Regions from separate parts of the Streptomyces sp. NPDC101237 genome, predicted to be linked through region 4. Evidence: riboswitches for the same ligand, from Rfam matches in the RefSeq annotation. Region 4 holds a riboswitch; each other region holds the start of a gene.
What was found. Region 4 has a riboswitch for S-adenosylmethionine ahead of ACIRQ9_RS32405 (putative leader peptide). Riboswitches for the same ligand answer to the same signal wherever they lie in the genome.

Region 1 (7,635 bases), on a different contig from region 4:
GGTGTTGCCCAGGTTCACGCGGGAGGAGGCGCGGCTGGCGGCCTGGGCCTGCTCGGCGTCGAGGGCGGCCTTCTCCTTGGCCGTCAGGGTGTTCAGGAGCTTCTGCGCGTCGGCGAGCTTGGACTGGACGGCGCTCTTCTGCTTGGCCAGCTCGGTGCGGGTGGCGGAGAGGTCCTTGAGCTTGTCCGTGGCCTCTGCCCGCTCCTGGGCGAGTTCGCGCTGTTTGTCCTGAATCTTCTTCAGGGCCTCGACCTGCTGGCCGCTCAACTGGTCGAGCGTGGAGGCCTTGTCGAGGTAGTCGTCCGGGTCGGACGAGAGGAAGAGCTGGACCGAGGGGTCTATGCCGCCGGAGCGGTACTGCGCGGTGGCCAGCGAACCGAGGCTGTCCCGCAGCTTGTTGAGGTCCTCCTGCCCACGAGCCACGTTGTCCTGGATCGTGGAGATCTCCTTCTGCAGCTTCTGCTGCTTGTCCTTGGCTCCGTCCAGCTTCTCGGTGGCCTGCTCGGCCTCCTCGTAGAGCTTGTCGACCTTGGCCTTGACCTCGTCCTTGTTCAGCTTCTCGCCGGGCGCCGCGTTGGCGGCATTGGCGCTGAGGACGACGGCAGCGGCGGCTGCGGTGGTCAGCACGGTCACGCGCGCGCGACTGGGCTGCTTGGGTCGACGATGGGACGCCACGGAGACGGGCTCCTTCGTTTGAGTGATCACCCGTGTGGAGGTTCGAGGCCTGACCCTAGTGACCTCCCCGTGATCAGTTCAAACCCAACAGCGAAAAAACTGGTCACGCAACGCACTCTTTGCACATAACTCACGTGCCGTGATGTTCGATTGACGCTACGTTGCGTCACTGTTCGGTCAATTCGGGCATTGCATATGTCCGTTGAATGTTCAGGACAGTCGCTTCAGAAGCATGGCAGAAGCCACCGGACGGGCACCCGCCTTCGCGACCCCGTCGGCGACCTCGCGGTCGGTCGAGGCGACGATCACCGGCCGCCCCGGCGGCTCGGCGCGGACCAGCTGGCGGATCAGCTCGTCCGCGGTGACGCCCGGCTTGGAGAACAGCACCCGCACGCCCCGCGGCGGGGCGAGCAGCACCGGCGCGGCCAGCTCCGCGCCGTCGAAGACACAGGTGACCTCGGCGCCGGTCTGCGCGGCGAGCTGGGAGAGCTGGCCGAGCAGCCGCAGCCGCTGCTTCTCCAGCGGCATCTGCGGATAGCCGGTCTTGGTCACGTTGTAGCCGTCCACCACGAGGTGCGCCTGCGGCAGGGCGAGCAGCTGGTCGAGGACGGCCGGGTCGTTCTCGGACAGCGCCCTGGCCGCGATGTCCTTCGGGGTCATCCGTCCCGGCTCGACCGCGTCCACCGTCTCGGCGGGCCGCACCGACACCGGCGGCAGGGCCAGTTCGCGGCGCAGCCCCTGGGCCGCGTCCAGCACCGTGTCGAGCAGCAGCCGCACCCTCATGTCCTCGACGCTGCGCCCTTCGCGGGCGGCCCTGCGGCTGGCCTCCAGGGCCGCCTCGACCTCACCGAGGCGGGCCTTGAGGCGCCGGCCCTCGCTCTCGGCGGCGGACACCTGGGCCTGCCCGTCGGCGCGCATCGACTCCATCGCCGCGTGCAGCTTGCGCAGCGCGGCCTCGCCGCGCTTGACGTCGCTGTGGGCGGCGCGCAGCTTGCGGTGAAGCGATTCCGCTTCCTTGCGCGCCGCGTCCAGCTCCGCGCGCAGCCGCTCGGTCTCGGCACGGGTCTGGTCCCGGGCCCGGTCCAGTTCCTCGCGCAGCCGCTCCAGCTCGGCCCGGCTCTCCTCGTCGGCCCGCTCGGCGTAGGCCCGCTGGGCCTCCTCGCCGGCCGCCGCCACCAGCTTCACCCAGCCCGTGGGGCGCAGTACGTAGGCCGCGGCCGCCACGTCGAGCGGGTCCGCGGCCGGGGGCGGTGAGCCGGCGTCGAGGGCGCCGGCGAGTTCCGGCTGCGCCTCTCTGAGCTTCTCCCCGATCCGCTGTCTGAAGAGGGTGTCCGTCTCCAGCGCGGTCGCCATGGCGTTGCCGGCGAACTTGGCCCGCCGGTTCGGTGCGAACCGGGCGTACTGCCGCAGCTGGGCGGGGAGTTCGGCGACGGTCAGGCCGCCGAAGCCGTCCGACACGATCTGCACGACCCGCCGTCGCACGCCGTCGGGCAGCGGACGGTCAAGCACCTCGGCGGTGCCGTCGCCCGGCCCTCCGCCGGTGGTCTCCACCATCCGTCACACCCCATCACCTGTGCGGGGCCGCCTCCCGGTCTCAGGAGTCGGCGCCCGGCCTGTCCACGAGTTCCACCTGGTCCACCGCGTTGCACCAGCGGCAGCGCACCGACTCGATGGTCTCACTGACCACCTCGCGTTCCTCGACCTTGGGCTCACCGGCCAGGTCGAGGTGGACGTACTCCACGACCTTCGACGAGCGGGTCACGTCGAAGCGCGTGAGGTTGCCGCAGAGGGTGCAGCGCCACCGCGTCGTGGCGGTCGGCAGGGGAACCGTCATCGTGGCTGTTCGCTTCCTTCTAGTGTCCGTGACGCGCCGTCCCGACGCGTGTGGCTCGTTACCCTACGGCCTGGCGAGTCCTCGACGCGGCCCTGTCCGCGGCGGCGAGGCGATCTGCACCGGTGCGTCCGGTTACGCCATGCTCTATGTCCATGATCGGCAACTGGAATCCGACGGCCGTGCGGACCGTACGGAACCTGAGGGGCACCTCGGCCCCCATGACGTACACCCTGATCGCCGTGTGCTGCCTGATCTTCCTGCTCGGCCCGGCGTCCGGCTTCAACCACTCCTACGGCACCGGGGACGCCCTGGCCGCCGCCCAGCGCGCGTACTTCCGGCGCTGGGGAGTGGTCCCGGCCGACCTGTTCGACGGCCCGGCACGGGAGCTGCTCACCCCGGCCACGGCGCTGTTCATCCACGGCAGCTGGGTGCACCTCCTGGGCAACATGCTCTTCCTCTTCGTCTTCGGGACGATGACCGAGGAGCGGATGGGCCGCGTGGAGTTCACCCTCTTCTACCTCGTCTGCGGCTACCTCGCGCTGCTCGGCTACGCGGCCGCCAACGCCTCCTCGCAGCAGTCGCTGGTCGGGGCGTCCGGGGCGATCTCGGGAGTCCTGGGAGCGTTCCTCTACCTGTTCCCCAGCGCCCGTGTGACCAGTCTTCTGCCGTTCCTCTTCTTCCTCCCGCTGCGGTTCCCGGCCTGGGTGGTGCTCCCGTTCTGGGCGGCCCTGCAGTGGCTCGCCCTGAACCAGGCGCCGGCCGGTCCGGGCGTCGCCTATCTCGCCCACGTGGTCGGCTTCGGGCTCGGCCTCGGCTACGCGTGGGTGCGGTACGGGCGTGGGACTAAAGTGAAGGCCGCCCCAGCTCCGGCTCCCGAGGGAGAGAACCAGCCGTGATCACCGCGATCGTCCTCATCAAGACCAGCGTGGACCGGATCCCCGAGATCGCGGAACAGATCGCCGCGCTGGACAGCGTCAGCGAGGTCTTCTCCGTCACCGGCACCTACGACCTGATCGCCATGGTCCGGGTGCGCGAGCACGAGGACCTGGCCGAGGTGATCCCGGGCCGCATCAGCAAGATCCAGGGCGTGGAGGGCACGGACACGCACGTGGCGTTCCGTACCTACTCCCAGCACGACCTGGAGGCGGCGTTCGCGATCGGCCTGGACAGCTAGAAGCCCCTTCAGGGGCGCGGGGAACCGCGCGGCCGGTCCCCGCCGGCCCGCACCGTGGTCCACCGCGGGTCCGTCGTGGCCGATCGCGCGGTTCCCCGCGCCCCCGAGGGGCGCTGATCAGACCGCCGGGACGCAGCGGCCGTCCTCCGTGCGGTACGACCACTTCGCACCGTCGGCCACCAGCTCCCGCACCGCCGTCACGAAGCGCTCCACGTGCTCGTCGGGCGTACCCGCGCCGAAGCTGACCCGGATCGCGTTCAGGGACTTCTCCCCCGGCGCCGCCTCCGGCGCCCCGCACTCGCCCTGGGTCCCGGGGTCGGAACCCAGCAGGGTCCGCACCAGCGGGTGGGCGCAGAAGAGGCCGTCGCGGACACCGATGCCGTACTCGGCGGACAGGGCCGCGGCGAAGTGGGAGCTGTTCCAGCCCTCGACGACGAAGGAGAGCACGCCCACCCGCGGGGCGTCGTCGCCGAAGAGGGACAGCACGCGGACCTCGGGGACCTCCGCGAGGCCCGCGCGGACCTTGGCGATCAGGTGCCGCTCGCGGGCCACCAGCGTCTCGAAGCCCGCCTCGGTGAGCGCCTTGCAGGCCGCGGCGATCGAGTAGGCCCCGATGACGTTCGGCGAGCCGGCCTCGTGGCGGGCGGCGCTCTCGTGCCACTCCACGGCCACTCCCCCGTCCTCACGCCGGGTCACCGTGCGGCTGGCGCCGCCGCCCGCGAGGTACGGCTCGGCGGCCCGCAGCCAGTCGGCGCGGCCGGCCAGGACGCCGGAGCCGAACGGCGCGTACAGCTTGTGGCCGGAGAAGGCGATCCAGTCGACGTCCAGGTCGCGCACGCTCACCGGGTGGTGCGGCGCCAGCTGGGCCGCGTCCAGCACGATCCTGGCGCCGTGCGCGTGCGCCGCGGCCGCCAGTTCCCGTACCGGCCACAGCTCACCGGTGACGTTCGAGGCGCCGGTGACGCAGACCAGGGCCGGGCCGTGGGGATCGCGGGCGGCGAGGGCGCGCTCCAGGGTCCGGACGGCCTGGGCCGGGGTGCGCGGGGCGTCCAGGTAGCTGACCCGGGCGTCCTGCCAGGGCAGCAGGCTCGCGTGGTGCTCGGTCTCGAAGACGAAGACCTGGCAGTCGGCGGGCAGGGCGCGGGCCAGGAGGTTCAGGGAGTCCGTGGTCGAACGGGTGAAGACCAGCTGGTCGTCGGGGCGGCAGTCGAGGAACTCCGCGACGGTCCTGCGGGCGTTCTCGAAGAGGTCCGTGGAGAGCTGGGAGAGGTAGCCGGCGCCGCGGTGGACGCTGCCGTAGTAGGGCGCGTACGCCGCCACGTCGTCCCAGACCCGCTGGAGCGCGGGGGCGCTGGCCGCGTAGTCGAGGGCGGCGTAGGTGACTTCGCCGCCGGTGACGAGCGGGACGGTGACATCACGTCCCAGAACGGGCAGCGGGGCACAAACCGACGGGGTGGAGACAGCGGTGGAGACGGACATGGCGGAACTCCCGTGAGAGGAAAGAAGAAGGCGGAACAGGCATGCGGACAGGTGCGCGGAAGGGGGGCTCGGCGCCCTAGCGCATTCGCTTGCTCACGGGAGACTCCCTCGGTGACCAGGATCCCCGGGCCGTGCTCGCTGGACGAGCGTGAGGGATCCGCGCTTGCCGCAGACCTCGCTGCCTACGGCCTGGTCTTCACCCGGGGCACCCCGCCACGGACGGAGGGTTGCCGGACAGTCGGCCGGGGCCTCATGACTGTCACTCATGACCTGAGAGGAAAAGTAGAGGAGATGATCGCCGGCGCGCAACCTCTGTCCGGATGACGGAACGCAGGTCGCCGCGCCGGCGCGTGATCTCCGGCCGGCGGGCTACCGGTGGGTCGCCGCCGCCCAGCGCTCCAGCACCCGCTTGGCCGCGCCCGAGTCGACCGACTCCGCGGCCCGGTCCATGCCGGCGCGGATCTGCCCGGCCAGCGTCCCGGTGCCCGGGTCCAGGGCCACCAGCGCCGCCGCCGAGTTCAGCAGCACCGCGTCGCGGACCGGCCCCGTCTCGCCGTCCAGGAGCCGGCGGGCGACCTCCGCGTTGTACGACGGGTCGCCGCCGCGCAGCGCCTCCACCGGGACCAGGCCGATGCCCACGTCCCTCGGGTCGAAGCTCTCCTCGGTGACCGTGCCGTCGCGGACGATCCAGACCCGCGAGGTGGCGGTGGTCGTCAGCTCGTCGAGGCCGTCGTCGCCGCGGAAGACCAGCGAGGAGTTGCCGCGCTCGGCGAAGACGCCCGCGACGACCGGCGCCATGCGCGGGTCCGCCACGCCGACCGCCTGGGCCCGCACCTGCGCGGGGTTGGTCAGCGGGCCGAGGATGTTGAACACCGTACGGATGCCCAGCTGGCCGCGGGCCGCGCCGGCGTGGCGCAGCGCCGGGTGGAACTTGACCGCGAAGCAGAAGGTGATGCCGGCCTCCTCGGCGACCTCGGCGACCCGCCGCGGGGTCAGGTCGAGGTTGACGCCGAGCTTCTCCAGCACGTCCGAGGCGCCGGACGCGGAGGACGCGGCCCGGTTGCCGTGCTTGACGACCTTCGCCCCGGTGCCGGCCACCACCAGCGCCGACATCGTGGAGATGTTCACCGTCTTGGCGCCGTCGCCGCCGGTGCCGACGATGTCGACCGTGCGGCCGGGCACGTCGATGACGTTGGCGTGCGCGTACATCGTGCGGACCAGCCCGTTGATCTCGTCGACCGTCTCGCCCTTGGCGCGCAGGGCGACGACGAAGCCGGCGATCTGGGCGTCGGTCGCCTGGCCGCGCATGATCTGGTCCATCGCCCAGGCCGTCGCGTCCGCGCTCTGGTCCTGGCCGTACAGCAGTGCGTTCAGCACCTCGGGCCAGGAACGGCCCGCCGCGGTGTCGCCTCCAGCGGGGGTCACAGCGCTCATGGAGCCGCTCCTGATCGTCGTACGGGGAAAAGGGTCGTCGGGGCCTACCCTATCCAGCTCCGGACACGGCGAAGGGCCCCCGTCCGTACCCCGGACGGGGGCCCTTCGGCCGTCGTGTGGCGACGCGGTCGATCAGTGGTGGCCGTGGCCGCTCGTGATCTCCTTGTACTCCTCGACGGTGGGCTTCGGGATCTGGCTGTCCTCGCCGTAGTAGGCGCTGCTCAGCTTGGCGCGGAGCTTCTCGGACCCCTTGATCTTGCGCTCGACACCGTTCTCGTCGACCCCCGCGCCGACCTCGGCCGGCTCGTACTGGTGGTGGGCCGTGAGGGTGTGCAGCTGCTCCTGGCTGAGCGGCTCGTGCACCTCGATGAACTCACCGTGCGGCAGCCGCTTGATGATGCCGGTCTCGCGACCGTGCAGCACCTTCTCGCGGTCCCGGCGCTGCAGGCCGAGGCAGATCCGCTTGGTGACGATGAACGCGATGACCGGTCCGGCGAAGAAGAAGATCCGGACGAACCAGGTCACGTCGTTGATCGACAGGTGGAAGTGGGTGGCGATGAGGTCGTTGCCACCACCGACCAGCCCGATCATGTACACGGTCACCCAGGCGACACCGAACCCGGTACGGGTCGGGGCGTTGCGCGGCCGGTCCAGGATGTGGTGCTCGCTCTTGTCGCCGGTGACCCAGGACTCGATGAACGGGTAGACCGCGATGACGCCCAGCACCAGTCCGAACAGGACGAGCGGGATGAACACGCCGAGGACCAGCGTGTGGCCCCAGAAGTTGATCTCCCAGCCCGGCATGTACCGGATCAGGCCCTCGGCGAAGCCCATGTACCAGTCGGGCTGGGCGCCGGTGGACACCTGGTCCGGACGGTAGGGGCCGATGGCCCACACCGGGTTGATCTGGGTGGTCGCCGCGATGGCCGCGATGACACCGAAGACCAGGAAGAAGAAGCCTCCGGCCTTGGCCATGTAGACCGGCAGCAGCGGCATGCCGACGACGTTCTTCTCGGTCTTTCCGGGACCCGCGAACTGC
Region 2 (7,635 bases), on a different contig from region 4:
ATCCGCACCCGCTTCTGGCCCGGCTGCGGGAGGCCGAACCGGTGTCCTGGCTGCCCGAGTTGAACGGCTGGCTGGTCACCCGCCGCGACCTCGCGGTGGACGTGATGCGGGACTCCGCCACCTTCACCGTGGACGACCCGCGCTTCTCCACCGCCCAGGTCGTCGGCCCGAGCATGCTCTCCCTGGACGGCGAGGCGCACGCCCGCCACCGTGAGCCGTTCGCCGCTCCCTTCCGGCCGCGCGCCGTGCACGACGGCTTCGCCGCGTTCATCGAGCGGGAGACCGACCGGCTCATCACCGCCCTGGAACCGTCCGGAGCCGCCGAGCTGCGCCGCACCTTCGCCGGACCGCTCGCCGTCGCCGTGGTGACCGAGGCGCTCGGCCTGGCCGGTGCGACCACGGACACGGTCCTGGCCTGGTACGACGCGATCGTGCGGGCCGTCTCGGACATCACCGAGGGGCTGGACGCGGGTCCGGCCGGTGCCGCCGCCTACACGGAGCTGCGGGCCGCCGTGGAGGCCACGATCGCCGACCGGCACGCGTCCTCGCTCCTCGTCTCGGCCGCCGGCCGGCTGACACCGCCCGAAGTGGCCTCCAACGCGGCGGTCATGATGTTCGGTGGCATCGAGACCACCGAGGCGATGATCACCAACGCACTCCTCCACCTGCTCGAAGACCCCGCCCAACTCGCCCTGGTCCGGGCCGATCCGGGCCTCCTGGACGGCGCGGTCGAGGAGTCCCTGCGCCTGGAGCCCGGAGCGGCGGTGGTGGACCGCTACGCCACCCGTGACGTGGTTCTCGGGACGGCGGCCGTCCGCCGCGGCGACCTGGTCACCGTCTCCCTCACCGGCGCCAACCGCGACCCGGCGGTCTTCCCCGACCCGGACCGGTTCGACGTCCGCCGCGACAACGCCCGCCTCCAACTGGGCTTCGCCCACGGCCCGCACCACTGCGTCGCCGCGCACCTCGCCCGCCTGGAGACCCGGATCGCCCTCCACCGCCTGCTCGACCGGCTGCCCGCGCTGTGCCTGGACCCGGAACGGCCCGCCGCACCGCACGGGTTGGTGTTCCGCAAACCGCCGGCCCTGCACGTGCGCTGGTGACGGACCCGCCCGCCGCGCCGGACCGCCACGCCCTAGTCGAACTGACTCGGCAGCGGTGCCGGGGTCTTGCCGGACAGGACGTCCTTGAGACGCTGGGCGCCGCTGCGCAGGGCCAGCGCGGTGCTGTCGTGGTCGACGCCGGACAGGCCGCCGTTGGTGACCGCCGCGCCGGAGGCGCCGATGCGCAGCACCGCCACGTCGGTGGTGTAGGTGGCGGGCTGACCGCCCGAGTCGCCCTGGACGGTCACCGTCACCGCCTCGCGCGCGTCCCCGGACGCCGGCACCTTCGCGGAGACGACCTGCACGGTCCGCTTGTCGCCGTCCTTGCCGGTGGCCGTGAACTGGTCGCACTTGGCGGGCAGGGACTTCAGCCAGGCCAGCGTGGAGTCCAGGTTCGCCGAGCCGTAGTCGCCGACCTGGTACAGCATCCGGGAGTCCTCGGAGGTGAACCCGCGCAGCCCGGAGGCGCCGGAGGCACGGCCCAGGAGGCTGTCGGAGTAGAGCCCGTCGAGCAGGCGCTGGCAGTCGGCCGCGTCCGCCTTGGCGGTGAGGAAGGCGGCCACGTCGACCTTGCCGACCAGCATCGAGTTGCGCCAGCTCGCCGCGCCGGTGGCCAGCTCCCAGTTGTCCTCGATGTCGGCCGGCGTGATGAGGGCGGCCTGCGCGCCCGCACCGGTGAGGGCCGGGGTCGCCGACGGGGACGCGGCGGAGCGTTCGCCGGCCGGCGAGACGGCGACGGCCCCGGGGCCGTCGCCGTCGTCCGTACAGGCCGCCGTGGCGAGCAGGACCCCCGCCACCACGGCCGGGGCGAGAACACGCACGGGTCGGAACGGACGGATCATCGCGACTGCCTCCTCGGGACGGTGGGTGCGTCTCCGCGGGGGCAGCGGTGCTGCGTCACTCCGCGGGCAACGGCGGTACGTCCCTCCACGCCACCATCCGGCACCGCGGCCGACCACCCGCGCGTGCCATCCGGGTGAGCGTCACGATCCGGGTGCCGTGATCCGCACCCGCCTGCCGCCGCAGCGCGGGCACACCGCGTCGGCCAGCGGCGACCGCACCGCGCGGCCCGCCTCGTCGACGTACTCCTGGGTGCTCTGCAGGTCGGGGTCGGCGACCGGGTCGGTGAAGAACACCGCCTGGAAGACGGCCTCCCAGACCTCACCGCACCGCCCGCAGGCGAACACGAAGGTCTCGGGCACGGCTCCGGGCACCGGCCCGGGACCCGGGGGCTCGCTCATCGCATCCGGCTCCTGTCGCTCGGCCCGTGTCTCCAGCGGACCGCAGCCGGCGCGCGACGGCAAACCGAAACCGGGTGTCCCAGGCGCGGACGCCCCCTTGACGGCACGCGGAGGCCGATCGACACTCCAGAGGGGAATCCTAGTGAAAAGGTAGGGAACGGATGGGTCCGCTGCGCACGGTCACCGGCAGACAGCGCCGAGAGAGCCGTACGCCCTGCCCCGTCCCGCTGCTCACCTCGCGGCTGCACATCGACCTGCAGCGCGTGTGCAGCGCCATCAGCCGCACCGGCTGACAACCGCCGCCGCCCACCGCGCCACGGCGGCCGCGGGACCGAGCGCCCGCCACCGGCCGCACCCTTGCCTGGCGCCCGCCGGGCGCCCGCCCTCCGACGCACGCCTCCGCCGCGCGGACGCCCGCGCGCCGCTACCCCGGGGAGACGCATGTCCATCACTCCGCTCGCCGCCCTGCCCTCGGCCCGCTCCGGCCCCGTCTTCCGCGGCCGCATCGGCCGGGACGCGCGCAGCGGGCACTACGCCGTGCCCCGCCGCTACCGGCTGCACCTGGCCACCGCCTGTCCGGACGGCCTCCGCATCGCCGTCGGCCACAGCCTCCTGGCCCTGGACGACTGGTGTCCGGTCACCTTCCTGGCCGCCGTCCCGGACGGCCCCGACGGCGGCCACACCGCGCTGCGCCCGCTGTACGAGGCGAGCGCCCACCGGTACTCCGGACCGGCCCTCGCGCCCGTGCTCAGCGACGACTGGTCCGGCCGGATCGTGTCGACCCACGGCCGGGACATCCTGCGGGACCTGGACCGCCACTTCGGCGACGGCGAGGTCCGGCTGTACCCGCGCGGTGCCGAGACCGCGATCGAGGAGGCAGAGCGGCTGTGCGCCGAGGGCATCGGGCAGGCGGCGCAGGACGCGGGCCGGGAGGGCGGCGACCCGGCGGCGCTGGAGGTGCTGCTCGCCACCCTGGACGAACTGGAGCGGCGCCTGACCGGCGCCGAGTTCCTGGTCGGCGGGGGACTCACGGCCGCCGACGTCGAGTTGTGGGTGGCCCTGGTGCAACTCGACACCGTGCACCGCAACCACCTGGACGCCGCCGCCGTGCACGCCGTCGCCGGCCACCCCGCGCTGTGGGCCTACGCCCGCCGGCTGGCCGCGCACCCCGCCTTCGGCGCCCACCTCGACCTCGACGGCATCGCCCGCCGCCACCACGGCCGTTGCCAGGGCCTGGAGGCCGCCGGCGCGGCCGTCCAGATCCTGGACTGGGCGGGGCACGCGGCGGACGTGTCGGGCGCTCCGCGCAGGTGAGAGCGGCCCGAACCGTTTCACCAGCCGGACAGGCGTTGACATCCGTTCGGGCAACTGACTTACTTGCGGCACAGATCGGTCAAGAGCGTCAGCATCGAGCCCTGGCTTGCTGACCGGCAACCCTCGCACCGCGGTGGGGTGCCCCAGGTGACGACCGGACCGGATGACGACGTTCGGTAAGCGCGAGGCCCCCAGGGGCCGCCACGACAGCGACAGGTGACGGGACATGTACGCAGCCTCCAGGCCGGCCGAGGACCGCGCCCCGGGCTGCGTACAGCCGTGCCCGAGCCCGCTGGTCGCCGACCGCGCCGTCGACCTGCTCCGCGTCAACAGCGCGCTGTGTAGCGCGTGCACCGCACCGGGCCGCGCCCGCTGTCAGGCCTGACCAGGCCTTTCCGCCGCACCTGCGGCCGCGCCCGCTTCCGCGGCACGGCCGACGCGGTCCCGCGTCCCCGCCTCCCCGACGAAGCACCGGCCGTCCCGGTGCGCAGCCGTCCGCCCCGTCCCGTGTCCCGCGCGCCCCCGCGTACCCGTGCCGTGTCTCCTGACGCGGTCCGGTGCCGCGGTCCCGGCCGTCGCGGTCCGGGACGTCCGACTCCGCCGGAGCCCGTCATGAGTGAACCCCCAGGCGTCCTGTCCGTAGCCGAGGCGTCACCGCCCGTCGACAGCCCGTCAAAATCCGCAGCCAGTCAGCGTGTTCGGCCGCTGCGCAGGCCCGGCCGGTGGATCGCCACCGCCGTCGTCCTGGTGCTCGTCGCGCAGTTCGCCCACGGACTCGCCACCAACCCCTTCTACCAGTGGGACCGCTTCCGCTACTGGTTCCTGCGCCCCACCATCCTCGACGGGCTCGTCGTCACCCTCGAAGTCACCGCGCTCAGCGCCGTCCTGGGCCTGCTCGGCGGCGTCGTGCTGGCCCTCGCCCGGCTCTCGGGGAGTCCGGTGCTGCGGGCGGTGAGCTGGACCTACACCTGGCTGTTCCGCTCGATCCCGCTGATCGTGCTGCTGATCTTCCTCTACAACTTCTCCGCGCTCTACCAGACCCTCAGCCTGGGCGTGCCCTTCGGCCCGTCCTTCGTCACCTTCGACGAGTCGAGACTCGCCACCGACCTGGCCATCGCCGTGATCGGCCTCAGCCTCAACGAGGCGGCCTACGCGTCCGAGGTGGTGCGCGGCGGCATCCTCTCCGTCGACCAGGGACAGCACGAGGCGGCCGCCGCGCTCGGCCTGCCGAAGGGCTACCAGTTCTCCCGGATCGTCCTCCCGCAGGCCCTGCGCTCCATCGTCCCCAACTACGTCAACCAGCTCATCGGCCTGATCAAGAGCACGTCCCTGGTGTTCTACGTCTCGCTGCTCGACCTCTTCGGCTCGGTGCAGTCCATGGGCAGCACCTACCCCGGCGACATCGTGCCGCTGCTGCTCGTCGCCACCGTCTGGTACCTGATCCTGACCAGCGCCGTCTCCGTCCTCCAGTACTACGTCGAGCGGTACTTCGCCCGCGGCGCCACCCGCACGCTGCCGCCCACCCCCCTGCAGAGACTGCGCACCGGCACGGCCGGCCTGCGCGAACGGATACGCCGGGAGGCCGCCGTATGACCACCCACCCGGACATCGCGACCGACGCCGCCCCGGCCGCCCTGGAGATCCACGACGTCCACAAGTCCTACGGCGCCCACCGCGTCCTCGACGGCATCGACCTGACCGTGCGCCCCGGCGAGGTCACCGTCGTCCTCGGCCCGTCGGGCTCCGGCAAGTCCACGCTGCTGCGGGTCGTCAACCATCTGGAGAAGCCCGAGTCGGGCCACGTCAGCGTCGGCGGCGAACTGATCGGGGTGAAGCGCCACGGCGACGGCCTCAAGGAACTCAGCGAACGCGCCATCCTGGCCCAGCGCAGCCGGATCGGCTTCGTCTTCCAGAACTTCAACCTGTTCCCGCACCTGACAGCGCTCGACAACGTCGCCGCCGCGCCCGCCGCCACCGGGAAGCTCACCCGGCAGGAGGCCCGGCACCTGGCCAGGGAACTCCTGGAACGGGTCGGCCTCGGCGAACGCGCCGGCGCCTATCCGCGCCAGCTCTCGGGCGGCCAGCAGCAGCGCGTCGCCATCGCCCGCGCCCTCGCGCTGCGCCCCGGGATCATCCTCTTCGACGAACCGACCTCCGCGCTCGACCCCGAGCTGGTCGGCGAGGTCCTGGCGGTCATCAAGGACCTGGCCTCCGGCGGCACCACCCTCGTGATCGTCACCCACGAGATCGGCTTCGCCCGCGAGGTCGCCGACCGGATCGTCTTCATCGACGGCGGAAGGATCGTCGAACAGGGCCCACCCGCCGAGGTCCTCGACCGACCGCGGCACGAACGGACCCGTGACTTCCTGCGCAAGGTCCTCTGAACCAGCCCCCCTTTCACCACCATCCCACCGCAATTCGCTCGCACCCGAAGGACAGCCATGCCCACCCTCCTCTCCCGACGCGGCCTGATCCGCGGCCTCACCACGGCGACCGCCGTCGCGACCCTCGCCACCGGGCTCGCCGCCTGCGGGGGCGACAGCGACGCCGCCACCACGACCGCCGGCGCCAGGAACGGCGAGGTCGTCATCGGCCAGGTCGCCAACGGCGCCGCCCGGCCGACGACCGTCAAGGTGTCCGAGGTCGAGTCCATCAGAGCCGAACTGCCCGCCGCGCTGCGCAAGAGCGGCAAGCTCGTCATCGGCGAGGGCGCCCTGCCCGCCGGATTCCCGCCGCTCGCCTACGTGGGCTCCGACCAGAAGACCCTCACCGGCTCCGAACCCGACCTCGGCCGCCTGGTCGCCGCGGTGTTCGGCCTCACCCCCGAGGTGAAGAACTTCACCTGGGAGAACATGTTCGTCGGCATCGACAGCGGCAAGGTCGACGTGGCCCTCTCCAACATCACCGACACCGAGGAACGCAAGAAGAAGTACGAGTTCGCCTCCTACCGGCAGGACAACCTCGCCTTCACCGTCCCGAAGAAGAGCACCTGGAACTTCGACAGGAACTACCAGAACCTCGCCGGCCGGACCGTCGCCGTCAGCGCCGGCACCAACCAGGAGAAGATCCTCCTGGAGTGGAAGGACAAGCTGGCCAAGGAGGGCAAGAAGCTGACGGTCAAGTACTACCAGGACAGCAACAGCGTCTACCTGGCCCTCGCCGGTGGCAAGATCGACGCCTACCTCGGCCCCAACCCCGGCATCGCCTACCACAACAGACAGACCGCGAACACGCCCAACGCCACCCGCACCGCCGGTACCTACTCCGGCGCGGGCGCCCGCCTCCAGGGACTGATCGCGGCCACCGCCAAGAAGGGCAGCGGCCTCGCCAAGCCGCTCGCCGACGCCATCAACCACCTGATCGACAACGGCCAGTACGCCCAGTGGCTCAAGGCCTACAACCTCTCCGACGAGGCCGTCACCACGTCCGAGGTCAACCCGCCCGGTCTGCCGCTCGACAACTCCTGACCGGCCCGGGAACAACCACCGCGGCCACGCTGTTGTCCGTCGGGACGAGATGTCCGCGGAGCAGGCCGGGAGGTGCGGGACGTGACGCGTGTGCTCAGCCCCAGCCGCCGTACCGTCCTGGTCTCCCGGCCGCACATCGACCTGGCGCGCGTGGCCGGCGCGCTCTGTTGTTCCTGACCGGTTGTCCCCGCCGCGCCCCCGTCCGCCCCGGCGCGCCCTCGTACGGACCTTCAGGAAGGCACCACCGTGTCCTCATCTCCCGCTTCCCCCCTGCACCTCGCCGTCGCCCTGGACGGCACCGGCTGGCACCCCGCGTCCTGGCGTGACCCGGCGGCCCGCCCCCGTGAGCTGTTCACCGCCGGCTACTGGGCCGACCTGGTCGCCGAGGCCGAGCGCGGCCTGCTCGACTTCGTCACCATCGAGGACGGTCTCGGCCTGCAGTCCTCGCGGTACGGCGAGCCCGACGGCCGTACCGACCAGGTCCGCGGCCGCCTGGACGCCGTGCTGATC
Region 3 (7,635 bases), on a different contig from region 4:
GGCCAGCTGCGGCCAGTGCATGTTCAGCAGCGGGCGGGCCATCAGCTCGGTGACCCGGCCGCCCTGTCCGGCCGAACCGGCGAGCGGGCGGTCGTACATCGCCTTGACCAGGTCCACGTCCGGGTCGGTCAGCAGCGGGCCGACGATGCCGGTGACGAAGTCGGAGGAGAACTCCCGCAGGTCGGCGTCGACGAAGCAGACGATGTCCCCGGTGGTGACCAGGAGCGAGCGCCAGAGCACCTCGCCCTTGCCGGGGACGGCGGGGATGCGCGGCAGGATCATGTCGCGGTGCACGACCCGGGCGCCGGCCGCCGCGGCCACCGCCGCCGTACGGTCGGTGGAACCGGAGTCGACGACCACGACCTCGTCGACGAGCGGCGCCTGCCGCATCAGGTCGTGGCGGATGATCGCGACGATGTCACCGACCGTCTCCTCCTCGTTGAGCGCGGGCAGCACGACGGAGACGGTCTGACCGGTGCGCTGCTTGGCGGCGAGTATCCGGTGCAGCGGACGTTCGTTCATGGACCAGGAGCGGGTGGCCAGCCAGCGCTCGACTTCTTCCAGCACAGTCAGCGGCTCCTCACTGTCACGATCACACTGCGGGGTGTGACCCATCTCGCGGTTCGGACGACTATCTCAACTGTCCTGGCCTTCGGTTACAGTCTTGAACAACGCCGATGACCATCGCATGTCCTGGGGTCACCGGCCGTTGACAACCGCATACCGCTCATCCAGAGGGGCAGAGGGATACGGCCCGATGAAGCCCCGGCAACCCTCCAGTCGGCTCTCGCTGATCGCTGTCGATCACTCGCGGGGCTCCCGGCTAGGGAAGGTGCCAAATCCGTCTCACGGCGAGATGCGTCGTGAGGAAGATGAGGAGAAAGGGCCTCGCCTCACATGGCTGTGCAGACTGCTGCGACCACCACCGACCCCGCGACCGTCGACCTCGGTCCCGCCACCGCACTGAGCTGCCGCGAGTGCGGCCACCGCGTGCCGCTCGGCCCGGTGTTCGCCTGCGAGGAGTGTTTCGGCCCGCTCGAGATCGCGTACGACTTCTCGGCCTACGACACCGAGGAGCTGCGCAAGCGCATCGAAGCGGGTCCCGCGAACATCTGGCGCTACGCGCCGCTGCTGCCCGTCCCCGCGGACGTGGCGACCAAGCCGAACATCAACCCGGGCTGGACCAAGCTCGTCCAGGCCGACAACCTGGCCAGGGAGCTGGGCGTCACCGGCGGCCTGTACGTCAAGGACGACTCCGGCAACCCGACGCACTCCTTCAAGGACCGCGTCGTCGCCCAGGCCGTCGAGGCCGCGCGCGCCTTCGGCTACACCACGCTCTCCTGCTCCTCCACCGGCAACCTCGCCGGCGCGGTCGGTGCCGCCGCCGCGCGGGCCGGCTTCCGCTCCTGCGTGTTCATCCCGCACGACCTGGAGCAGGGCAAGATCGTCATGGCCGCGATCTACGGCGGCGAGCTCGTCGGCATCGAGGGCAACTACGACGACGTGAACCGTTTCTGCTCCGAGCTGATCGGCGACTCGGCCGGTGAGGGCTGGGGCTTCGTCAACGTCAACCTGCGTCCCTACTACGCGGAGGGCTCCAAGACCCTGGCGTACGAGATCTGCGAGCAGCTCGGCTGGCGGATCCCGGACCAGCTGGTGATCCCGATCGCCTCGGGCTCGCAGCTCACGAAGATCGACAAGGGGCTGCAGGAGCTGATCAAGCTCGGGCTGGTCGAGGACAGGCCGTACAAGATCTTCGGTGCGCAGGCCGAGGGATGCTCGCCGGTGTCGGTGGCCTACAAGGCGGGCCACGACGTGGTCCGGCCGCAGAAGCCGAACACGATCGCCAAGTCCCTCGCCATCGGCAACCCGGCCGACGGACCCTATGTGCTGGACATCGCGCGCCGTACCGGCGGTGCGGTGGAGGACGTCACCGACGAGCAGGTCGTCGACGCGATCAAGCTGCTCGCGCGGACCGAGGGAATCTTCGCGGAGACCGCCGGCGGGGTGACGGTCGGCGTCACCAGGAAGCTCATCGAGAACGGGCAGATCGATCCGTCGAAGTCGGTCGTCGTACTGAACACGGGTGACGGACTGAAGACGCTGGACGCCGTGGCGGGGACCGGTCTGACGGCCACCATCCGGCCCACGCTCGAGTCGTTCCGTGAAGCCGGGCTCGCCTGAGCCGGCCCTGTCCATTCCAGCGCGTCGCCCCATCGGAGGTTCACACGTGAGCGTCACCGTTCGCATCCCCACCATCCTGCGCACCTACACCGGTGGCCAGGCCGAGGTCAGCGCCGAAGGAGGCACCCTCGGCGAGGTCATATCCGACCTGGAGAGGAACCACACCGGTATCGCCGGCCGGGTGCTCGACGACGAGGGCAAGCTGCGCCGCTTCGTCAACGTGTACGTCAATGACGACGACGTGCGGTTCGAGCAGGGACTGGAGACGGCCACGCCCGACGGCGCCGGTGTCTCCATCATCCCGGCCGTGGCCGGCGGCTGATCCGCCGTTCCGCTGACAGGCTGATCGAATGACCGAACATTACCTTCGGTAAGGCCGATCACCGAGTGTTCATCCGATTGCCCCCTCCGTGAGAGAAGCGGAGGGGGCAATTCTGTGTGGTTGAGCGCGGTACAGTTGGGGAACGCGATCCCGATCTCCAGGTCGGGAGCCCCGTATTCGATACCGCAGGCCCGCCAAGAAGTAACCAAAGTGCGCGGCCGTACGCGGCTTTTGCGGCTTTTATAGGGCCCGACTTGCCCTGAATTCAGCCGAATTCTCACTACATTCCGGACCCTTCCCGTCCAGAATTCTCGTCCGATTGACCTGTTGCAGACGGCAGTTGGGCAGATACATTCAGCCGCGGTCGACGCGTTCCGGCGCACGCCCCCAACCATTGGGGAGTGAGGTCTGACCCGGATCCGCGAAGTGTGGATCTGTGCAAGGGCCAGTAATAGGGGAGTTAGGCATGGCTCAGGGCACCGTCAAGTGGTTCAACGCGGAGAAGGGGTACGGCTTCATCGCGGTCGACGGTGGTGCGGATGTTTTCGTCCACTACAGCGCGATCCAGATGGACGGCTACCGCACCCTGGAGGAAGGTCAGCGGGTCGATTTCGAGATCTCGCAGGGCCAGAAGGGGCCGCAGGCGGACATGGTCCGGCTCGCGACCAGCTGAAGCACGCGCCGACTGACAGCGTCGTTCTTCCTTCTTGTCGGAGGGCTCGTATCCCATGGGGAGTCATGGGTTACGAGCCCTTTGGCATGCCCCGGACATCGAGGCGGCGCGCGGACGGGCGCGGACGTGCCGCGGCCGCGGCGCGCCCCCGGTCCGGCCGGGCTTCCCGCGCCCGTCCGTCACCCGGCCACCCCCCCTGAACGAGCCCCCGCTTCGCGAGGGCGCCTTGCACTCTCGATGGGCGAGTGCTAATCATTGGCGTTAGCACTCTGAAGGTGAGAGTGACAAAAATGGACCGGGTCGGTGAGGCCCGCAGGCCGGGTGGGGCAAAGGACCCACGGGTCGGCGAGCCGTCCGTCGCGGGCGCGGGCGCGGTCCGTAAAGACTCACCCCCAGTCCTGGAGGGACCACTTCACATGGCCAAGATCATCGCGTTCGACGAGGAGGCGCGGCGCGGCCTTGAGCGCGGTATGAACCAGCTCGCCGACGCCGTCAAGGTCACCCTCGGCCCCAAGGGCCGCAACGTCGTCCTTGAGAAGAAGTGGGGCGCCCCCACGATCACCAACGATGGTGTGTCCATCGCCAAGGAGATCGAGCTGGAGGACCCGTACGAGAAGATCGGCGCCGAGCTGGTCAAGGAAGTCGCCAAGAAGACGGACGACGTCGCCGGTGACGGTACGACCACCGCGACCGTGCTCGCCCAGGCCCTGGTCAAGGAAGGCCTGCGCAACGTCGCCGCCGGCGCCAACCCGATGGCTCTGAAGCGCGGTATCGAGAAGGCCGTCGAGGCCGTCTCCGGTGCCCTCCTGGAGCAGGCGAAGGACGTCGAGACCAAGGAGCAGATCGCCTCCACGGCCTCCATCTCCGCCGCCGACACCCAGATCGGCGAGCTCATCGCCGAGGCCATGGACAAGGTCGGCAAGGAAGGCGTCATCACCGTCGAGGAGTCCCAGACCTTCGGTCTGGAGCTGGAGCTCACCGAGGGTATGCGCTTCGACAAGGGCTACATCTCGGCGTACTTCGCCACCGACATGGAGCGTATGGAGGCGTCCCTCGACGACCCGTACATCCTGATCGCCAACTCGAAGATCGGCTCCGTCAAGGACCTGCTCCCGCTGCTGGAGAAGGTCATGCAGTCGGGCAAGCCGCTGCTGATCATCGCCGAGGACGTCGAGGGCGAGGCCCTGTCGACCCTGGTCGTGAACAAGATCCGCGGCACCTTCAAGTCCGTCGCGGTCAAGGCCCCGGGCTTCGGCGACCGCCGCAAGGCGATGCTGAACGACATCGCCATCCTCACCGGCGGCGAGGTCATCTCCGAGGAGGTCGGTCTCAAGCTGGAGAACACGACCCTCGACCTGCTGGGCCGCGCCCGCAAGGTGGTCATCACCAAGGACGAGACCACCATCGTCGACGGCGCCGGCTCCACCGAGCAGGTGCAGGGCCGCGTCAACCAGATCCGCGCCGAGATCGAGCAGTCCGACTCGGACTACGACCGCGAGAAGCTCCAGGAGCGCCTGGCCAAGCTCGCCGGTGGCGTCGCCGTCATCAAGGCCGGTGCCGCGACCGAGGTCGAGCTCAAGGAGCGCAAGCACCGCATCGAGGACGCCGTTCGCAACGCGAAGGCGGCCGTCGAGGAGGGCATCGTCGCCGGTGGTGGCGTGGCCCTGCTCCAGGCCTCCCAGGTGTTCGAGAAGCTGGAGCTCGAAGGTGACGAGGCGACCGGCGCCAACGCCGTGAAGCTCGCCCTGGAGGCCCCGCTCAAGCAGATCGCCGTCAACGGTGGTCTCGAGGGTGGCGTCGTCGTGGAGAAGGTCCGCAACCTCCAGGTCGGCCACGGCCTGAACGCCGCGACCGGCGAGTACGTCGACATGATCGCCGAGGGCATCATCGACCCGGCGAAGGTGACCCGTTCCGCGCTGCAGAACGCCGCCTCCATCGCCGCGCTGTTCCTGACCACCGAGGCCGTCATCGCCGACAAGCCGGAGAAGGCCGCCGCGGCCGCTCCGGGCGGCATGCCGGGCGGTGACATGGACTTCTGATCGACCCTGGTCGATCGCTCGTCCTGACCGAGGGCGGCACTCCCTGTTCGCAGGGGGTGCCGCCCTCGGGCGTTGTCCGGAGCGGGAGTTGGTGGTCGCGCAGGCGTGCCGGGCGAGGGCGCGTGACCTGGGTCATACGACTTTCCCGCCGGGGCGGGAATGGAGGGCTCCGCGGAACTCGTTGACACCGGATGTGCACTCGATGCGCGTGCACATACCGTCCGGTCTATCACCTTTTCACGAGGAGCCCCCCACGTGACCGTCACCACGCCCTCCGCCTCCCGCGCGGCCGAGATCCTGTCCCGTCCGATCGCCCTGAACGGGCTCACGGTCCCCAACCGGATCGTGATGGCGCCGATGACCCGCCAGTTCAGCCCGGGTGGCGTTCCCGGTGAGGACGTGGTCTCGTACTACTCCCGCCGGGCCGCCGCCGGTGTCGGCCTGATCGTCACCGAGGGCACGTACGTCGGCCACGACTCCGCCGGGCAGAGCACCCGCATCCCGCGCTTCCACGGCGAGGAGCAGCTGGCCGGCTGGGCGAAGGTCGCCGAGGGCGTGCACGCGGCGGGCGGCACCATCGTGCCGCAGCTGTGGCACATCGGCATGGTCCGCAAGCAGGGCCAGCCGCCGGTGGCGGACGCCCCCGCCGTCGGCCCCTCCGGCATCCGCCTGGACGGCACCGAGGGCGAGGGCAAGGCGATGACCTCGCAGGACCTGGACGACGTCATCCGCGCGTTCGCCGAGGCCGCGGCCGCCGCCGAGCGCATCGGATTCGACGGGGTCGAGCTGCACGGCGCCCACGGCTACCTCCTCGACCAGTTCCTGTGGGCGGGCACCAACCGCCGCACCGACGCCTACGGCGGCGACCCGGTCGCCCGCACCCGGTTCGCCGCCGAGATCGTGGCCGCCGTCCGCGCGGCGGTCTCCCCGGACTTCCCGGTGATCTTCCGCTACTCGCAGTGGAAGTCGGACAACTACGACGCCCGCCTCGCCGAGACCCCGGAGGAACTGGAGGCGATCCTCACCCCGCTGGCGGCGGCCGGCGTCGACGTCTTCCACGCCTCCACCCGGCGCTACTGGCTCCCCGAGTTCGAGGACTCCGACCTCAACCTGGCCGGCTGGACCAAGAAGCTCACCGGCAAGCCGACCATCACCGTCGGCTCGGTCGGCCTCGACGGCGACTTCATCAAGGCCTTCGTGGGCGAGGGCTCCGTGACCAGGGGCATCGACGACCTCCTGGACAGCCTGGAGCGCGACGAGTACGACATGGTCGCCGTCGGCCGCGCCCTCCTCCAGGACCCGGAGTGGGCGGCCAAGGTGCTGGCCGGCCGCACCGACGAACTCGCCTCCTACGACGCCGCCTCGCTGAAGACGCTCAGCTGACCTGAGCCCCGCACGCGCCCCCGGACCACCGGCGACCGGCCGGACCGGGGGCGTGCGCGTACCGGGACGCGGCCCCGGGCCCCCGGTACCGTCCGGGCATGGCCTACCGGCTGGTCCACGAGTTCACGCCCGCCCCGCTGCTCGGCTGACCGGAGCGGCGCCCGGCCCGGGATCAGAGGTTGCCGAGCGGCTCGATGTCCACGTGGACCGGTGTGCCCCAGACCCGCAGCACCTCGTAGTCGGTGAATTCGTGGACCAGCCGGTAGGCCATGGCCGGCCGGGACCCGCGGCGCTGGGCACCGATGTACAGCTCGGCCTCGCGCCGGTCGCGGCGCGGGGTGCCGCACAGCTCCCACTCCCGTCCGTTCCACGCCTCCGGCAGCCACCGCTGCTGGGCCTGCGGCCGGTCGGCCCGCACCCCGTACCGCGACATCGACGGCCCCGCGGCGGCCTCCCCCTGCGCGGGCCGCGGCCCGCCCGCGTACTCCGACCGCCGGGCGGCCCGCCGCCGCGTCTCGCAGAGCAGGCACAGATCCGGGGCGCTCTCGTCCACCGGCCCCTGCGGGTGCTCGGCGCACCGCGTGGCGGGCGCGGCCGAGCCGACGCTCTCCTCCAGCAGGTCGAGGGCGCGCCGCAGGTCGTTCTTGACCTCGTGCAGCTTGCCGTCGGGCGTGGTGGCGGTCAGCGCCTCCCCGTGCTCGCCGAGCAGCCGAAGGGCCCGCCCCAGGGCGGTGAGCTGGGAGTGGTTCATAGCCCCCAGCGTGGCACACGGCACCGACAGCGCACCGGCGAGGCGGGGGAGGGGCGCGGAGGGCGCGGGGCGGGTGCCACGAGTCCGGCAGCGGGGCCACCACCGGCCACGGCGTGGACGACGGTGGCCCCGCAGGCGTCGGCGCCAGGTGCGCGCGGGCCTCGCGGCACCGGGTCACGCCGTCGGGGAGGGAGGTGACGTGCGCGGGGCCGCCGTGGTGAGTGCGGCGCGCAGGTGGCCGCCGGACTGCTCCAGGAGGCGGGCGGCGGTGGGGCCGTCGACA
Region 4 (7,635 bases):
GGGCCGGCCGCGTTGGGCAGCACGTGCCGTCCGAGGACCGAGTACCAGCGGGCCCCGCAGGACCGGGACGCCTCCACGAACACCGCCTGGCGCACCCGCAGCACCTCGGCTCGCGCCACCCGGGCGAAGGAGGCGACGCTGGCGATGCCGACGGCGACCGCGACCTTCACCGTGCCGTAGCCGAGCGCGGTGACGAGCGCCAGGGACATGAACAGCGCGGGGATGGACAGCAGGACGTCCACGAAGCGCATCAGTATGTCGTCCACCCAGCGGCCCACGAACCCGGCGACCACGCCCAGCAGTCCACCGACCACGAACGCCACCAGCACGGCGATCAGCGTGGCCTTCAGGGAGAGCTGGGCGCCGTGGACCACGCGGGAGAAGACGTCGCGGCCCAGTTCGTCCGTGCCGAACCAGTGACTGCCGCTCGGCCCGCGGAAGTTCTGCGACGGCACGCCTTTCAGCGGGTCCTGCGAGGTGAACAGACCGGGCCGGAACGAGGCCAGGACCACCAGTACGAGGACGACCGCGGACAGCAGCAGCCCCGGACGGCGTACCACGAATCGCAGCAGCCGCCGTACGTCCACGCCGCGCCGCCCGGGCTCCGGCCCCGGCCCCGCCTCGACCGGGCGGGCCAGTACCAGCACGGCCTCGGCGCGGTCGTCGCCATGGTTCTGGCTCATGCGAAACGCCCCCTTGCGCCCCAGGCCACCACGATCCGCGGGTCCAGGAGCGGGTAGACGAGATCGATGAGCAGGTTCGTCGTCACGAAGATCAGCGCGCCGAACACCACCACCCCCTGGACCAGGGGGATGTCCTGCGCGGTGACCGCCGCCGCGGTCACCCGGCCGAGGCCGTCGCGGGAGAACACGGTCTCGACCACTACCGAACCGGCGATCAGCTGCCCGACCAGCAGCCCGACGACCGTCAGCGCCGGCAGCGAGGCGTTGCGCAGCGCGTGCCGCAGATGGACCCGCCACCGGCCGGCGCCCTTGGCCCGCGCGGTCTCCACATAGGCCTGGTCCAGCGCGGTGAGCAGGCTCTTCGCCAGCACCTGGGCGACCTGTGCGCCGGTCGGCACCGCCAGCGTCAGGGCGGGCAGCACCAGCCCCTTCGGGCCGTCGTTGCCGAACGCGGGGAACCAGTGCAGCCTGAAGGAGAACGTCTCGACGAGCAGCAGTCCCACCCAGAACGTGGGGACCGACACTCCCAGCGGCGGCAACGACAGCAGGAACTGCCGCAGCCAGCGCCGGGAGGTGTGCGTGGCCACCACCGCGAGGCCGCTGCCGAGCACCACGGCCAGCAGCAGGGCCGCGCCCGTCAGCTGGAGCGTCTGCGGCAGCGCGTCGGCCAGGGTGGAGGTCACCGGGCGGCCGGTGGAGACCGCGTCGCCGAAGTCCCCGCGCACAGCCCGGCCGAGGTACTCCGCGTACTGCACGAGCACCGGCTTGTCGAAGCCGTACTCGTGCCGCAGGGCGGCGAGCTGCTCCGGGTCGACCTGCCCCGAGTCCATCCCGGCGCCGGCCATCGCCGTGACCGGGTCACCTGGCAGATAGTCCAGCACCAGGAACGACACCGTGTACGCCGCCCACAGCACTCCGACCGCCTGCGCGAGCCGCTTGATCACATAGCGTCGCATCCGCTAGCCGATCCAGGTGTCGTGCAGCTGGAGCCGGCTGGAGGCGTCGAAGTCCAGGTCGTGCACCTTCTGTGACGCGCCCAACTGGGTCTGGAGCTCCACCACGGGCACGTAGTAGGCGTTCTGGACCAGCAACTGCTGTGCCTGGGTGACCAGTTGCTTGCGCTTGGCGGCGTCGACGGTCGCGGCCTGTTCGGACAGCGCCGTGTCGAGGGGGCTGGGGGGCAGGTGGTAGAAGTTGGCCAGCTTGGTGGAGAAGGAGCTGCGCAGGATGTCGGGGTCGGCGCGGGTCACGTTCCCCCACACCGCGTCGAAGTCGCCGGACTGGAGCGTGGTGGCGAACTGGGTGACCTGGAGCTGCTTGAGGACCACGTCCACACCCACGGCCTTGAGCTGCTGCTGGACCAGCTCCAAAGCGGGCTGGTTGGTGGCCGCGTTGGGGAACCACTTGACGGTCAGGGTCAGTTTCCTGCCGTCCTTGGCGCGGATCCCGTCGCTGCCGGTCTTCCAGCCGGCCGCGTCCAGCTCGGATCTGGCCTTGGCCACGTCGAAGGCCAGACCGGACGCGAGGTCGGTGTAGTCGGGCGTGGTGTGCGCCAGGACGCTGGTCGCCGCCCGGGTGCCGGTGGGGAAGACGGTGTCGGCGATCTGCTGCCGGTCGAGGGCGACCAGGATCGCCTGCCGCACCCTGGCGTCCCTGAGCGCCGGGCGGGCGTTGTTGAGGCCGAGGCCGAACACCACGCCGGGGTTGGCCCGCCGGGGGAGGGTGACCTGGCCGCCCTTGAGCGCCGCCTCGTTGGCCTTGCCGACGCTGCTGATCGCGTCCACCTGGCCGGACTGGAGACTGCCCGCCCGCACACCCGCCTCGGGCACTACCTTGAACACCAGCCTGTCCAGGTACGCCTCGCCCTTCTTGCTCCACAGCGAGGAACCCCAGGCGTAGCCGGTGCGCTTGGCCAGAGTGATCGACTGGTTCTGCACGTACTGCTTCAGCACGAAGGGCCCGGATCCGATCACCCCGTCGCTGCACTTCTGCTGCGGGGTCTTCTTGACACTCGCCGACGACTCGATGCCCAGCGAGTGGGTCGAAGTGGCCTGCAGGAACTGGGCGTTGGGCTGACCGAAAGTGACTTTCACGGTGAGCGGGTCGATCACCGTGGTGCCCTTGACGCCGCTCAGATAGCCCTCGGCGAGGGTGCCCAGGGCGCCGAGACCGGGCACCGCGTCGAAGTTGTCCTTGACCACCTGCGCGGTCAGCTTCGAGCCGTCGCTGAAGGTGACACCGGAGCGCAGGTGGAAGGTGAACGACGTGGCGTCGGAGCTGACGTCCCAGCTCTTCGCCAGCCATGGCACGATCTTGCCGGTCCTGGGGTCCTGGTCGGTCAGGGAGTCCACGATCTGGCGCACCGAGTAGATGGTCTCGTTGCTGCCGACCTGCTGCGGGTCCACGCAACCGGAGTCCGAGCCCACCGCGAAGGTCAGGGTGCCGCCGGACCTGGGCTGTCCGGAGGCGCCGCCGGAATCACCGCCGCCGGAGCCACAGGCGGTCAGCAGGACACCGGTGGTCGCCAGGGCGGTAAGAGCCGCCCACCGGGAGGTTCTGACATCGGAAAGTGCAGTCACGGAGGGCTTCTCCTCGTCGTGTCACCGGGCACGGTGTGGTGCGGGGCATGGCCGGGCGCGGGCGTGCGGTCCCGGTCGGCGCGACAGCGGTGCCGGGGGAGCGCTGTGCAGGGGGGGTTCAGTCGGAAACGGGGATCAAAGACAGACGGAGATCAGGCGCAGGCCGGTGCGGTGAGCGCGGGCGCGTACCGCGAGCGGCGGCGGGAGGGCCCGTCAGTCCTGACAGAGGCAGCTGGTCGAGCGCTTGAGGTCGATGTGGCGCCGGCGCGAGAGCCGTGAGAACACGGTGGCGCCGGCGTAGCGGGCGCTGAGGTCACCACCGTGCCGCATGTCGGTCCTCCACATAATCCCGGCCCCGGTCACGGGGCCACGCGCTTGCAGAGATCGTCGATGATCCCGCCGGGCTTTCACCTGGAGCACCCCGCCGCGTGGGAGGGTTGCCGATCAGCGAGCCAGGGCTTGACGCTGACACTCAATGCCGTTCGTGACCATACGGAGTGGTCTCGTCGTACGTCAATGGCGGGAAAGGGACGCCCTGCAGGGGGCAGTCGGACCGGGAGCGGATCCGGCTCAGGAACCGGCCAGCTCGGGAAGCACCCCGAGCGGTGCTCGCCACGCGCCGGATCGAGGTCGACCATGGCGGAAGGCATCTCACCCCCGGGACGCATGGTGGACGCTTCTTTCCGGCTGTGCTTTGATCCGACCATGGAGACCACTGGCCCGGCACACACGGTGCCGCTCGACCCGTTCTGGGTGAGCCGCCGCGCCGACCAGTTCGACCAGGTCTGTTGCCGATAGCCGTCCGACGGCTCCCGATCTCGCCTTCCTCCCGCTGCCCGCGGCCTTCGAGCGCCCTCGGCCGGCCGCCCTTCGGGCGCGGCGGGAAGGCTCGCGCGTCCGCCCTGCCGTGAAGGAACCTCCCATGGCCCAGTCCACAGCCCTGCCCGTCATCGACATCTCCCGTTTCCGTGCCCCGGACGCGGACCGCGGCGCCTTTCTCGCCGAACTCCGCTCCGCCGCGCACGAGGTCGGCTTCTTCTACGTCACCGGGCACGGCGTCCCGGCAGCGCTGCGGGAGGAGGTGCTCAGCGCGGCCCGCAGCTTCTTCGCGCTGGCGGAGGAGGAGCGGCTGGAGATCGAGAACCTCAACTCGCCCCAGTTCCGCGGCTATACCCGCACCGGCACCGAATACACGGCGGGCGGCGCCGACTGGCGTGAGCAGATCGACATCGGTCCCGAACGGGCGGCGCTGGAGACCGGCCCGGCGGATCCCGACTACCTGCGCCTGATCGGCCCCAACCAATGGCCCTCCGCGCTGCCGGAGTTGAGGGGCATCGTGCTGCGCTGGCAGGCGGAGGCGCTGCGGGTGAGCCGTGAGGTGCTGCGGGCGCTCGCTGCGGCCCTCGGACAGGAGGAGGGCTACTTCGACCAGTGGTTCGACGACGAGGCGGCCGTGCACGTGAAGATCGTGCACTATCCGCCGCGCGCTGCCGAGGACGCCGACCAGGGCGTCGGCGCCCACAAGGACTACGGCTACCTCGCCCTGCTGCAACAGGACGAGGTGGGCGGGCTCCAGGTGCGCCGCGAGGACGGCGAGTGGATCGACGCGGTGCCCGTGCCCGACGCCTTCGTCTTCAACATCGGCGAGATGCTGGAGATCGCCACCCAGGGCTATCTGAAGGCCACTCAGCACCGGGTCGTCAGCCCCCGGTCGGGCGTTCACCGCTACTCGATCCCCTTCTTCCTGGGCCCGCGCCTGGACGCGGTCGTCAAGCCGCTCCGACTGCCCCCGGAGCTGGCGGCGCTGAGCCGGGGCGTCACCGACGATCCGGACAACCCCCTTCTCGCGGCCTTCGGGGAGAACGCGGTCGTCGGCTGGCTGCGCTCGCATCCCCGGGTCGCCGAGCGCTGGTGGTCCGATGTCCTGGCCAGGCAGGAGACCGGCCGATGACCGACTGGGCGTTCGAGACCCGCCAAGTGCACTCCGGTGCCGTCCCCGACCCCTCGACCGGCGCACGCGCGGTGCCGATCCACCTCGCCACCAGCTACGTCTTCCGGGACACCGCGCACGCCGCCGCGGCTTTCGAGCTGGCTGACCTGACCACTCACGCCTACACCCGGCTGTCCAACCCGACCACCGCCGTGGCCGAGGAGCGTATCGCCGCGCTGGAGGGCGGTTCGGCGGCCGTCGCCGTGGCCAGCGGCCAGGCCGCCACGAGCCTCGCCCTGTTCAACCTGGCCCGTGCGGGCGACCACATCGTCGCCTCGTCGTCCCTGTACGGCGGCACCCGCACCCTTCTGGAGCACACGTTCGCGGACTTCGGCATCGATGTCACCTTCGTCGACGACCCGGACGACCTGGGTGCCTGGTACACCGCCGTACGCCCGACCACGAAGGCGTTCTTCGGCGAGACCATCGGCAACCCGCGCGGCAACGTCCTCGACACCGAGGCGGTGGCCCGCATCGCCCACGAGGCCGGCGTCCCGCTCGTCGTCGACAACACCGTGCTCACCCCGTACCTGCTGCGGCCCATGGAGCACGGTGCCGACATAGTCGTGCACTCGACCACCAAGTTCCTCTCCGGGCACGGCACCGGCATCGGCGGGATCGTCGTGGACAGCGGGCGCTTCGACTTCGGCGCCGATCCCGGCCGTTGGCCGGGGCTGACCCGTCCGGACCCGACCTACAACGGGCTGTCCTACTGGGACTCCTTCTCCGATCTCGGCCTCGCCTACGCGCTGCGTCTGCGTACCCGGCTGGTCCGGGATCTGGGACCGGCCGTCTCACCGTTCAACAGCTTCCTGCTCCTGCAGGGCCTGGAAACCCTCAGCCTGCGCATCGAACGGCACGTGGCCAACGCCCGGACCCTCGCGCAATGGCTGGAGGAACAGCCCCAGGTGACGCGGGTGCATTACGCCGGCCTCGCCTCCAGCCCATGGCGGACGCAGGCCAAGCGCTATCTGCCACGCGGCACGGGAGCGGTCCTGGCGTTCGAACTCGCCGGCGGCCGGGAAGCGGGCCGGCGCTTCGTCGAGGGACTCCGGCTGTTCAGCCATCTCGCGAACATCGGTGACGTACGCAGCCTGGTCATCCATCCCGCCTCCACCACCCACGCCCAGCTCGCCCCGGACCAGCAGCTCGCCGCAGGCGTCACGCCTGGCCTCGTACGGCTGTCGGTCGGCATCGAAGGCGTCGGCGACCTGATCGCCGACCTCGAAGCGGGCCTGAGAGCAGCCGCCGTATGAACCCCGCCGCCCGCACCCGGGGAGCCAGATCCGCCCTGCGCCGCAGCACCGCACTCCGGATCGCCGCCACCACGGCGGGCGCGGTCGACGAGGCCCTGCTCGGGCCGGGCGCTCGGGCAGGGCCGGTAGAGCAGCCGCGAGGGTTCGCCGGCCTGGTAGCAGGCCAGGGCGGCCACCGACAAGCGGCGACGGGAACGGTCGCGCACGCGTATCACCGGCTCGTTTGCGTTGCGGTGTTCCGGCATGCCGGTGATGCGTGCGGTGCGGCGGCCGAGTCTCGTTCGGCGCCCACCGTACGATCGTGCCCATGGAAGAGCGGTGGTCTGCGGCGGCGCCGCCCCGGCCGCCCCGACAGGGCAGATGGCCGCGATTGACGTCGTCGCGTTTCCTACCGGCGGTGGTGATCTCGCTGATCATCGCGGCCCTGGCCGGGCTCTTCGTCGGCGCCTACTGCTGGGCCATGGCCCATCCCCTACCGCATCGCATCCCCGTCGCGGTGACGGGAAAGACGGTCGCGGGCGACCGGTTCACCAACGCGCTGGAGACCACGCTCGGCACGTCGCTGGTCCTTCATCCGTACCCGGACTACGGCAGTGCCCTCGCCGCGGTCGACGCCCAGCGAGAGTTCGCGATCGTGCAGCGTCGACCGGCGGGGGTGGAGGTCGATGTGGCGAGCGCGGCGGGGGCGTCGGTCGCCCGGGTTCTCGGCCAGAGTGCCCCGGCGGTGGGCCGGACCCTGGGCATCCCGGTGCAGGTCAGGGACGTCAAACCGCTTCCGGCCACGGACCCGCAGGGGCTGGCTCTCTTCTATATCGCCCTGGGGTCGACCATCCTCGGTTTCGTCGGTGCCATCCAGCTCGGCGTGCATGCTCAGGCGCTGCGCCCCGCCGAGCGCATCGTCGCTACGGTCGGCTATTCCGTGCTGGGCGGCCTGTGGATCTGCGTCATGGCCGACTGGGTGCTCGGTGTGGTGCGGCTGCCGTTCGTCCAGTCCTGGGGCATCTGCACTTTCACCATGATCACGGCGGGCATGATCTTCACCGCGTTCCACACCTTCCTGGGCCGCTGGGCGGCGCTGCCGACGTGGCTGTTGCTGGTCATCCTCGGCAACCCCTCGTCCGGCGGTG

Region 1: another riboswitch for S-adenosylmethionine. It lies ahead of ACIRQ9_RS07590 (aminotransferase class V-fold PLP-dependent enzyme); the one in region 4 lies ahead of ACIRQ9_RS32405 (putative leader peptide).
Region 2: another riboswitch for S-adenosylmethionine. It lies ahead of ACIRQ9_RS00110 (amino acid ABC transporter permease); the one in region 4 lies ahead of ACIRQ9_RS32405 (putative leader peptide).
Region 3: another riboswitch for S-adenosylmethionine. It lies ahead of thrC (threonine synthase); the one in region 4 lies ahead of ACIRQ9_RS32405 (putative leader peptide).

The regions. Positions count from the first base shown of each region.
Region 1 covers NZ_JBIWNY010000003.1:367,314-374,948, reverse strand. Annotated here, with positions in the region: gene ACIRQ9_RS07615 (NlpC/P60 family protein) at 1-675, opposite strand, end outside; gene ACIRQ9_RS07610 (NYN domain-containing protein) at 886-2,229, opposite strand; gene ACIRQ9_RS07605 (hypothetical protein) at 2,270-2,509, opposite strand; gene ACIRQ9_RS07600 (rhomboid family intramembrane serine protease) at 2,662-3,405, shown strand; gene ACIRQ9_RS07595 (Lrp/AsnC family transcriptional regulator) at 3,402-3,683, shown strand; gene ACIRQ9_RS07590 (aminotransferase class V-fold PLP-dependent enzyme) at 3,801-5,162, opposite strand; SAM riboswitch class IV at 5,317-5,433, opposite strand; gene trpD (anthranilate phosphoribosyltransferase) at 5,532-6,596, opposite strand; gene ACIRQ9_RS07580 (cytochrome bc complex cytochrome b subunit) at 6,729-7,635, opposite strand, start outside.
Region 2 covers NZ_JBIWNY010000001.1:26,394-34,028, reverse strand. Annotated here, with positions in the region: gene ACIRQ9_RS00135 (cytochrome P450) at 1-1,103, shown strand, start outside; gene ACIRQ9_RS00130 (hypothetical protein) at 1,136-1,945, opposite strand; gene ACIRQ9_RS00125 (hypothetical protein) at 2,087-2,344, opposite strand; gene ACIRQ9_RS00120 (putative leader peptide) at 2,506-2,637, shown strand; gene ACIRQ9_RS00115 (glutathione S-transferase C-terminal domain-containing protein) at 2,786-3,658, shown strand; SAM riboswitch class IV at 3,736-3,847, shown strand; gene ACIRQ9_RS00110 (amino acid ABC transporter permease) at 4,271-5,251, shown strand; gene ACIRQ9_RS00105 (amino acid ABC transporter ATP-binding protein) at 5,248-6,042, shown strand; gene ACIRQ9_RS00100 (ABC transporter substrate-binding protein) at 6,100-7,125, shown strand; gene ACIRQ9_RS00095 (putative leader peptide) at 7,207-7,302, shown strand; gene ACIRQ9_RS00090 (LLM class flavin-dependent oxidoreductase) at 7,372-7,635, shown strand, end outside.
Region 3 covers NZ_JBIWNY010000006.1:143,024-150,658, forward strand. Annotated here, with positions in the region: gene ACIRQ9_RS11905 (glucosyl-3-phosphoglycerate synthase) at 1-567, opposite strand, end outside; SAM riboswitch class I at 725-879, shown strand; gene thrC (threonine synthase) at 898-2,184, shown strand; gene ACIRQ9_RS11915 (MoaD/ThiS family protein) at 2,231-2,506, shown strand; gene ACIRQ9_RS11920 (cold-shock protein) at 2,973-3,179, shown strand; gene groL (chaperonin GroEL) at 3,596-5,218, shown strand; gene ACIRQ9_RS11930 (NADH:flavin oxidoreductase) at 5,474-6,601, shown strand; gene ACIRQ9_RS11935 (hypothetical protein) at 6,774-7,352, opposite strand; gene murQ (N-acetylmuramic acid 6-phosphate etherase) at 7,527-7,635, opposite strand, start outside.
Region 4 covers NZ_JBIWNY010000027.1:57,199-64,833, reverse strand. Annotated here, with positions in the region: gene ACIRQ9_RS32420 (ABC transporter permease) at 1-683, opposite strand, end outside; gene ACIRQ9_RS32415 (ABC transporter permease) at 680-1,639, opposite strand; gene ACIRQ9_RS32410 (ABC transporter substrate-binding protein) at 1,643-3,262, opposite strand; gene ACIRQ9_RS32405 (putative leader peptide) at 3,476-3,592, opposite strand; SAM riboswitch class IV at 3,629-3,742, opposite strand; gene ACIRQ9_RS32400 (isopenicillin N synthase family dioxygenase) at 4,185-5,213, shown strand; gene ACIRQ9_RS32395 (O-acetylhomoserine aminocarboxypropyltransferase/cysteine synthase family protein) at 5,210-6,508, shown strand; gene ACIRQ9_RS32390 (ABC transporter permease) at 6,816-7,635, shown strand, end outside.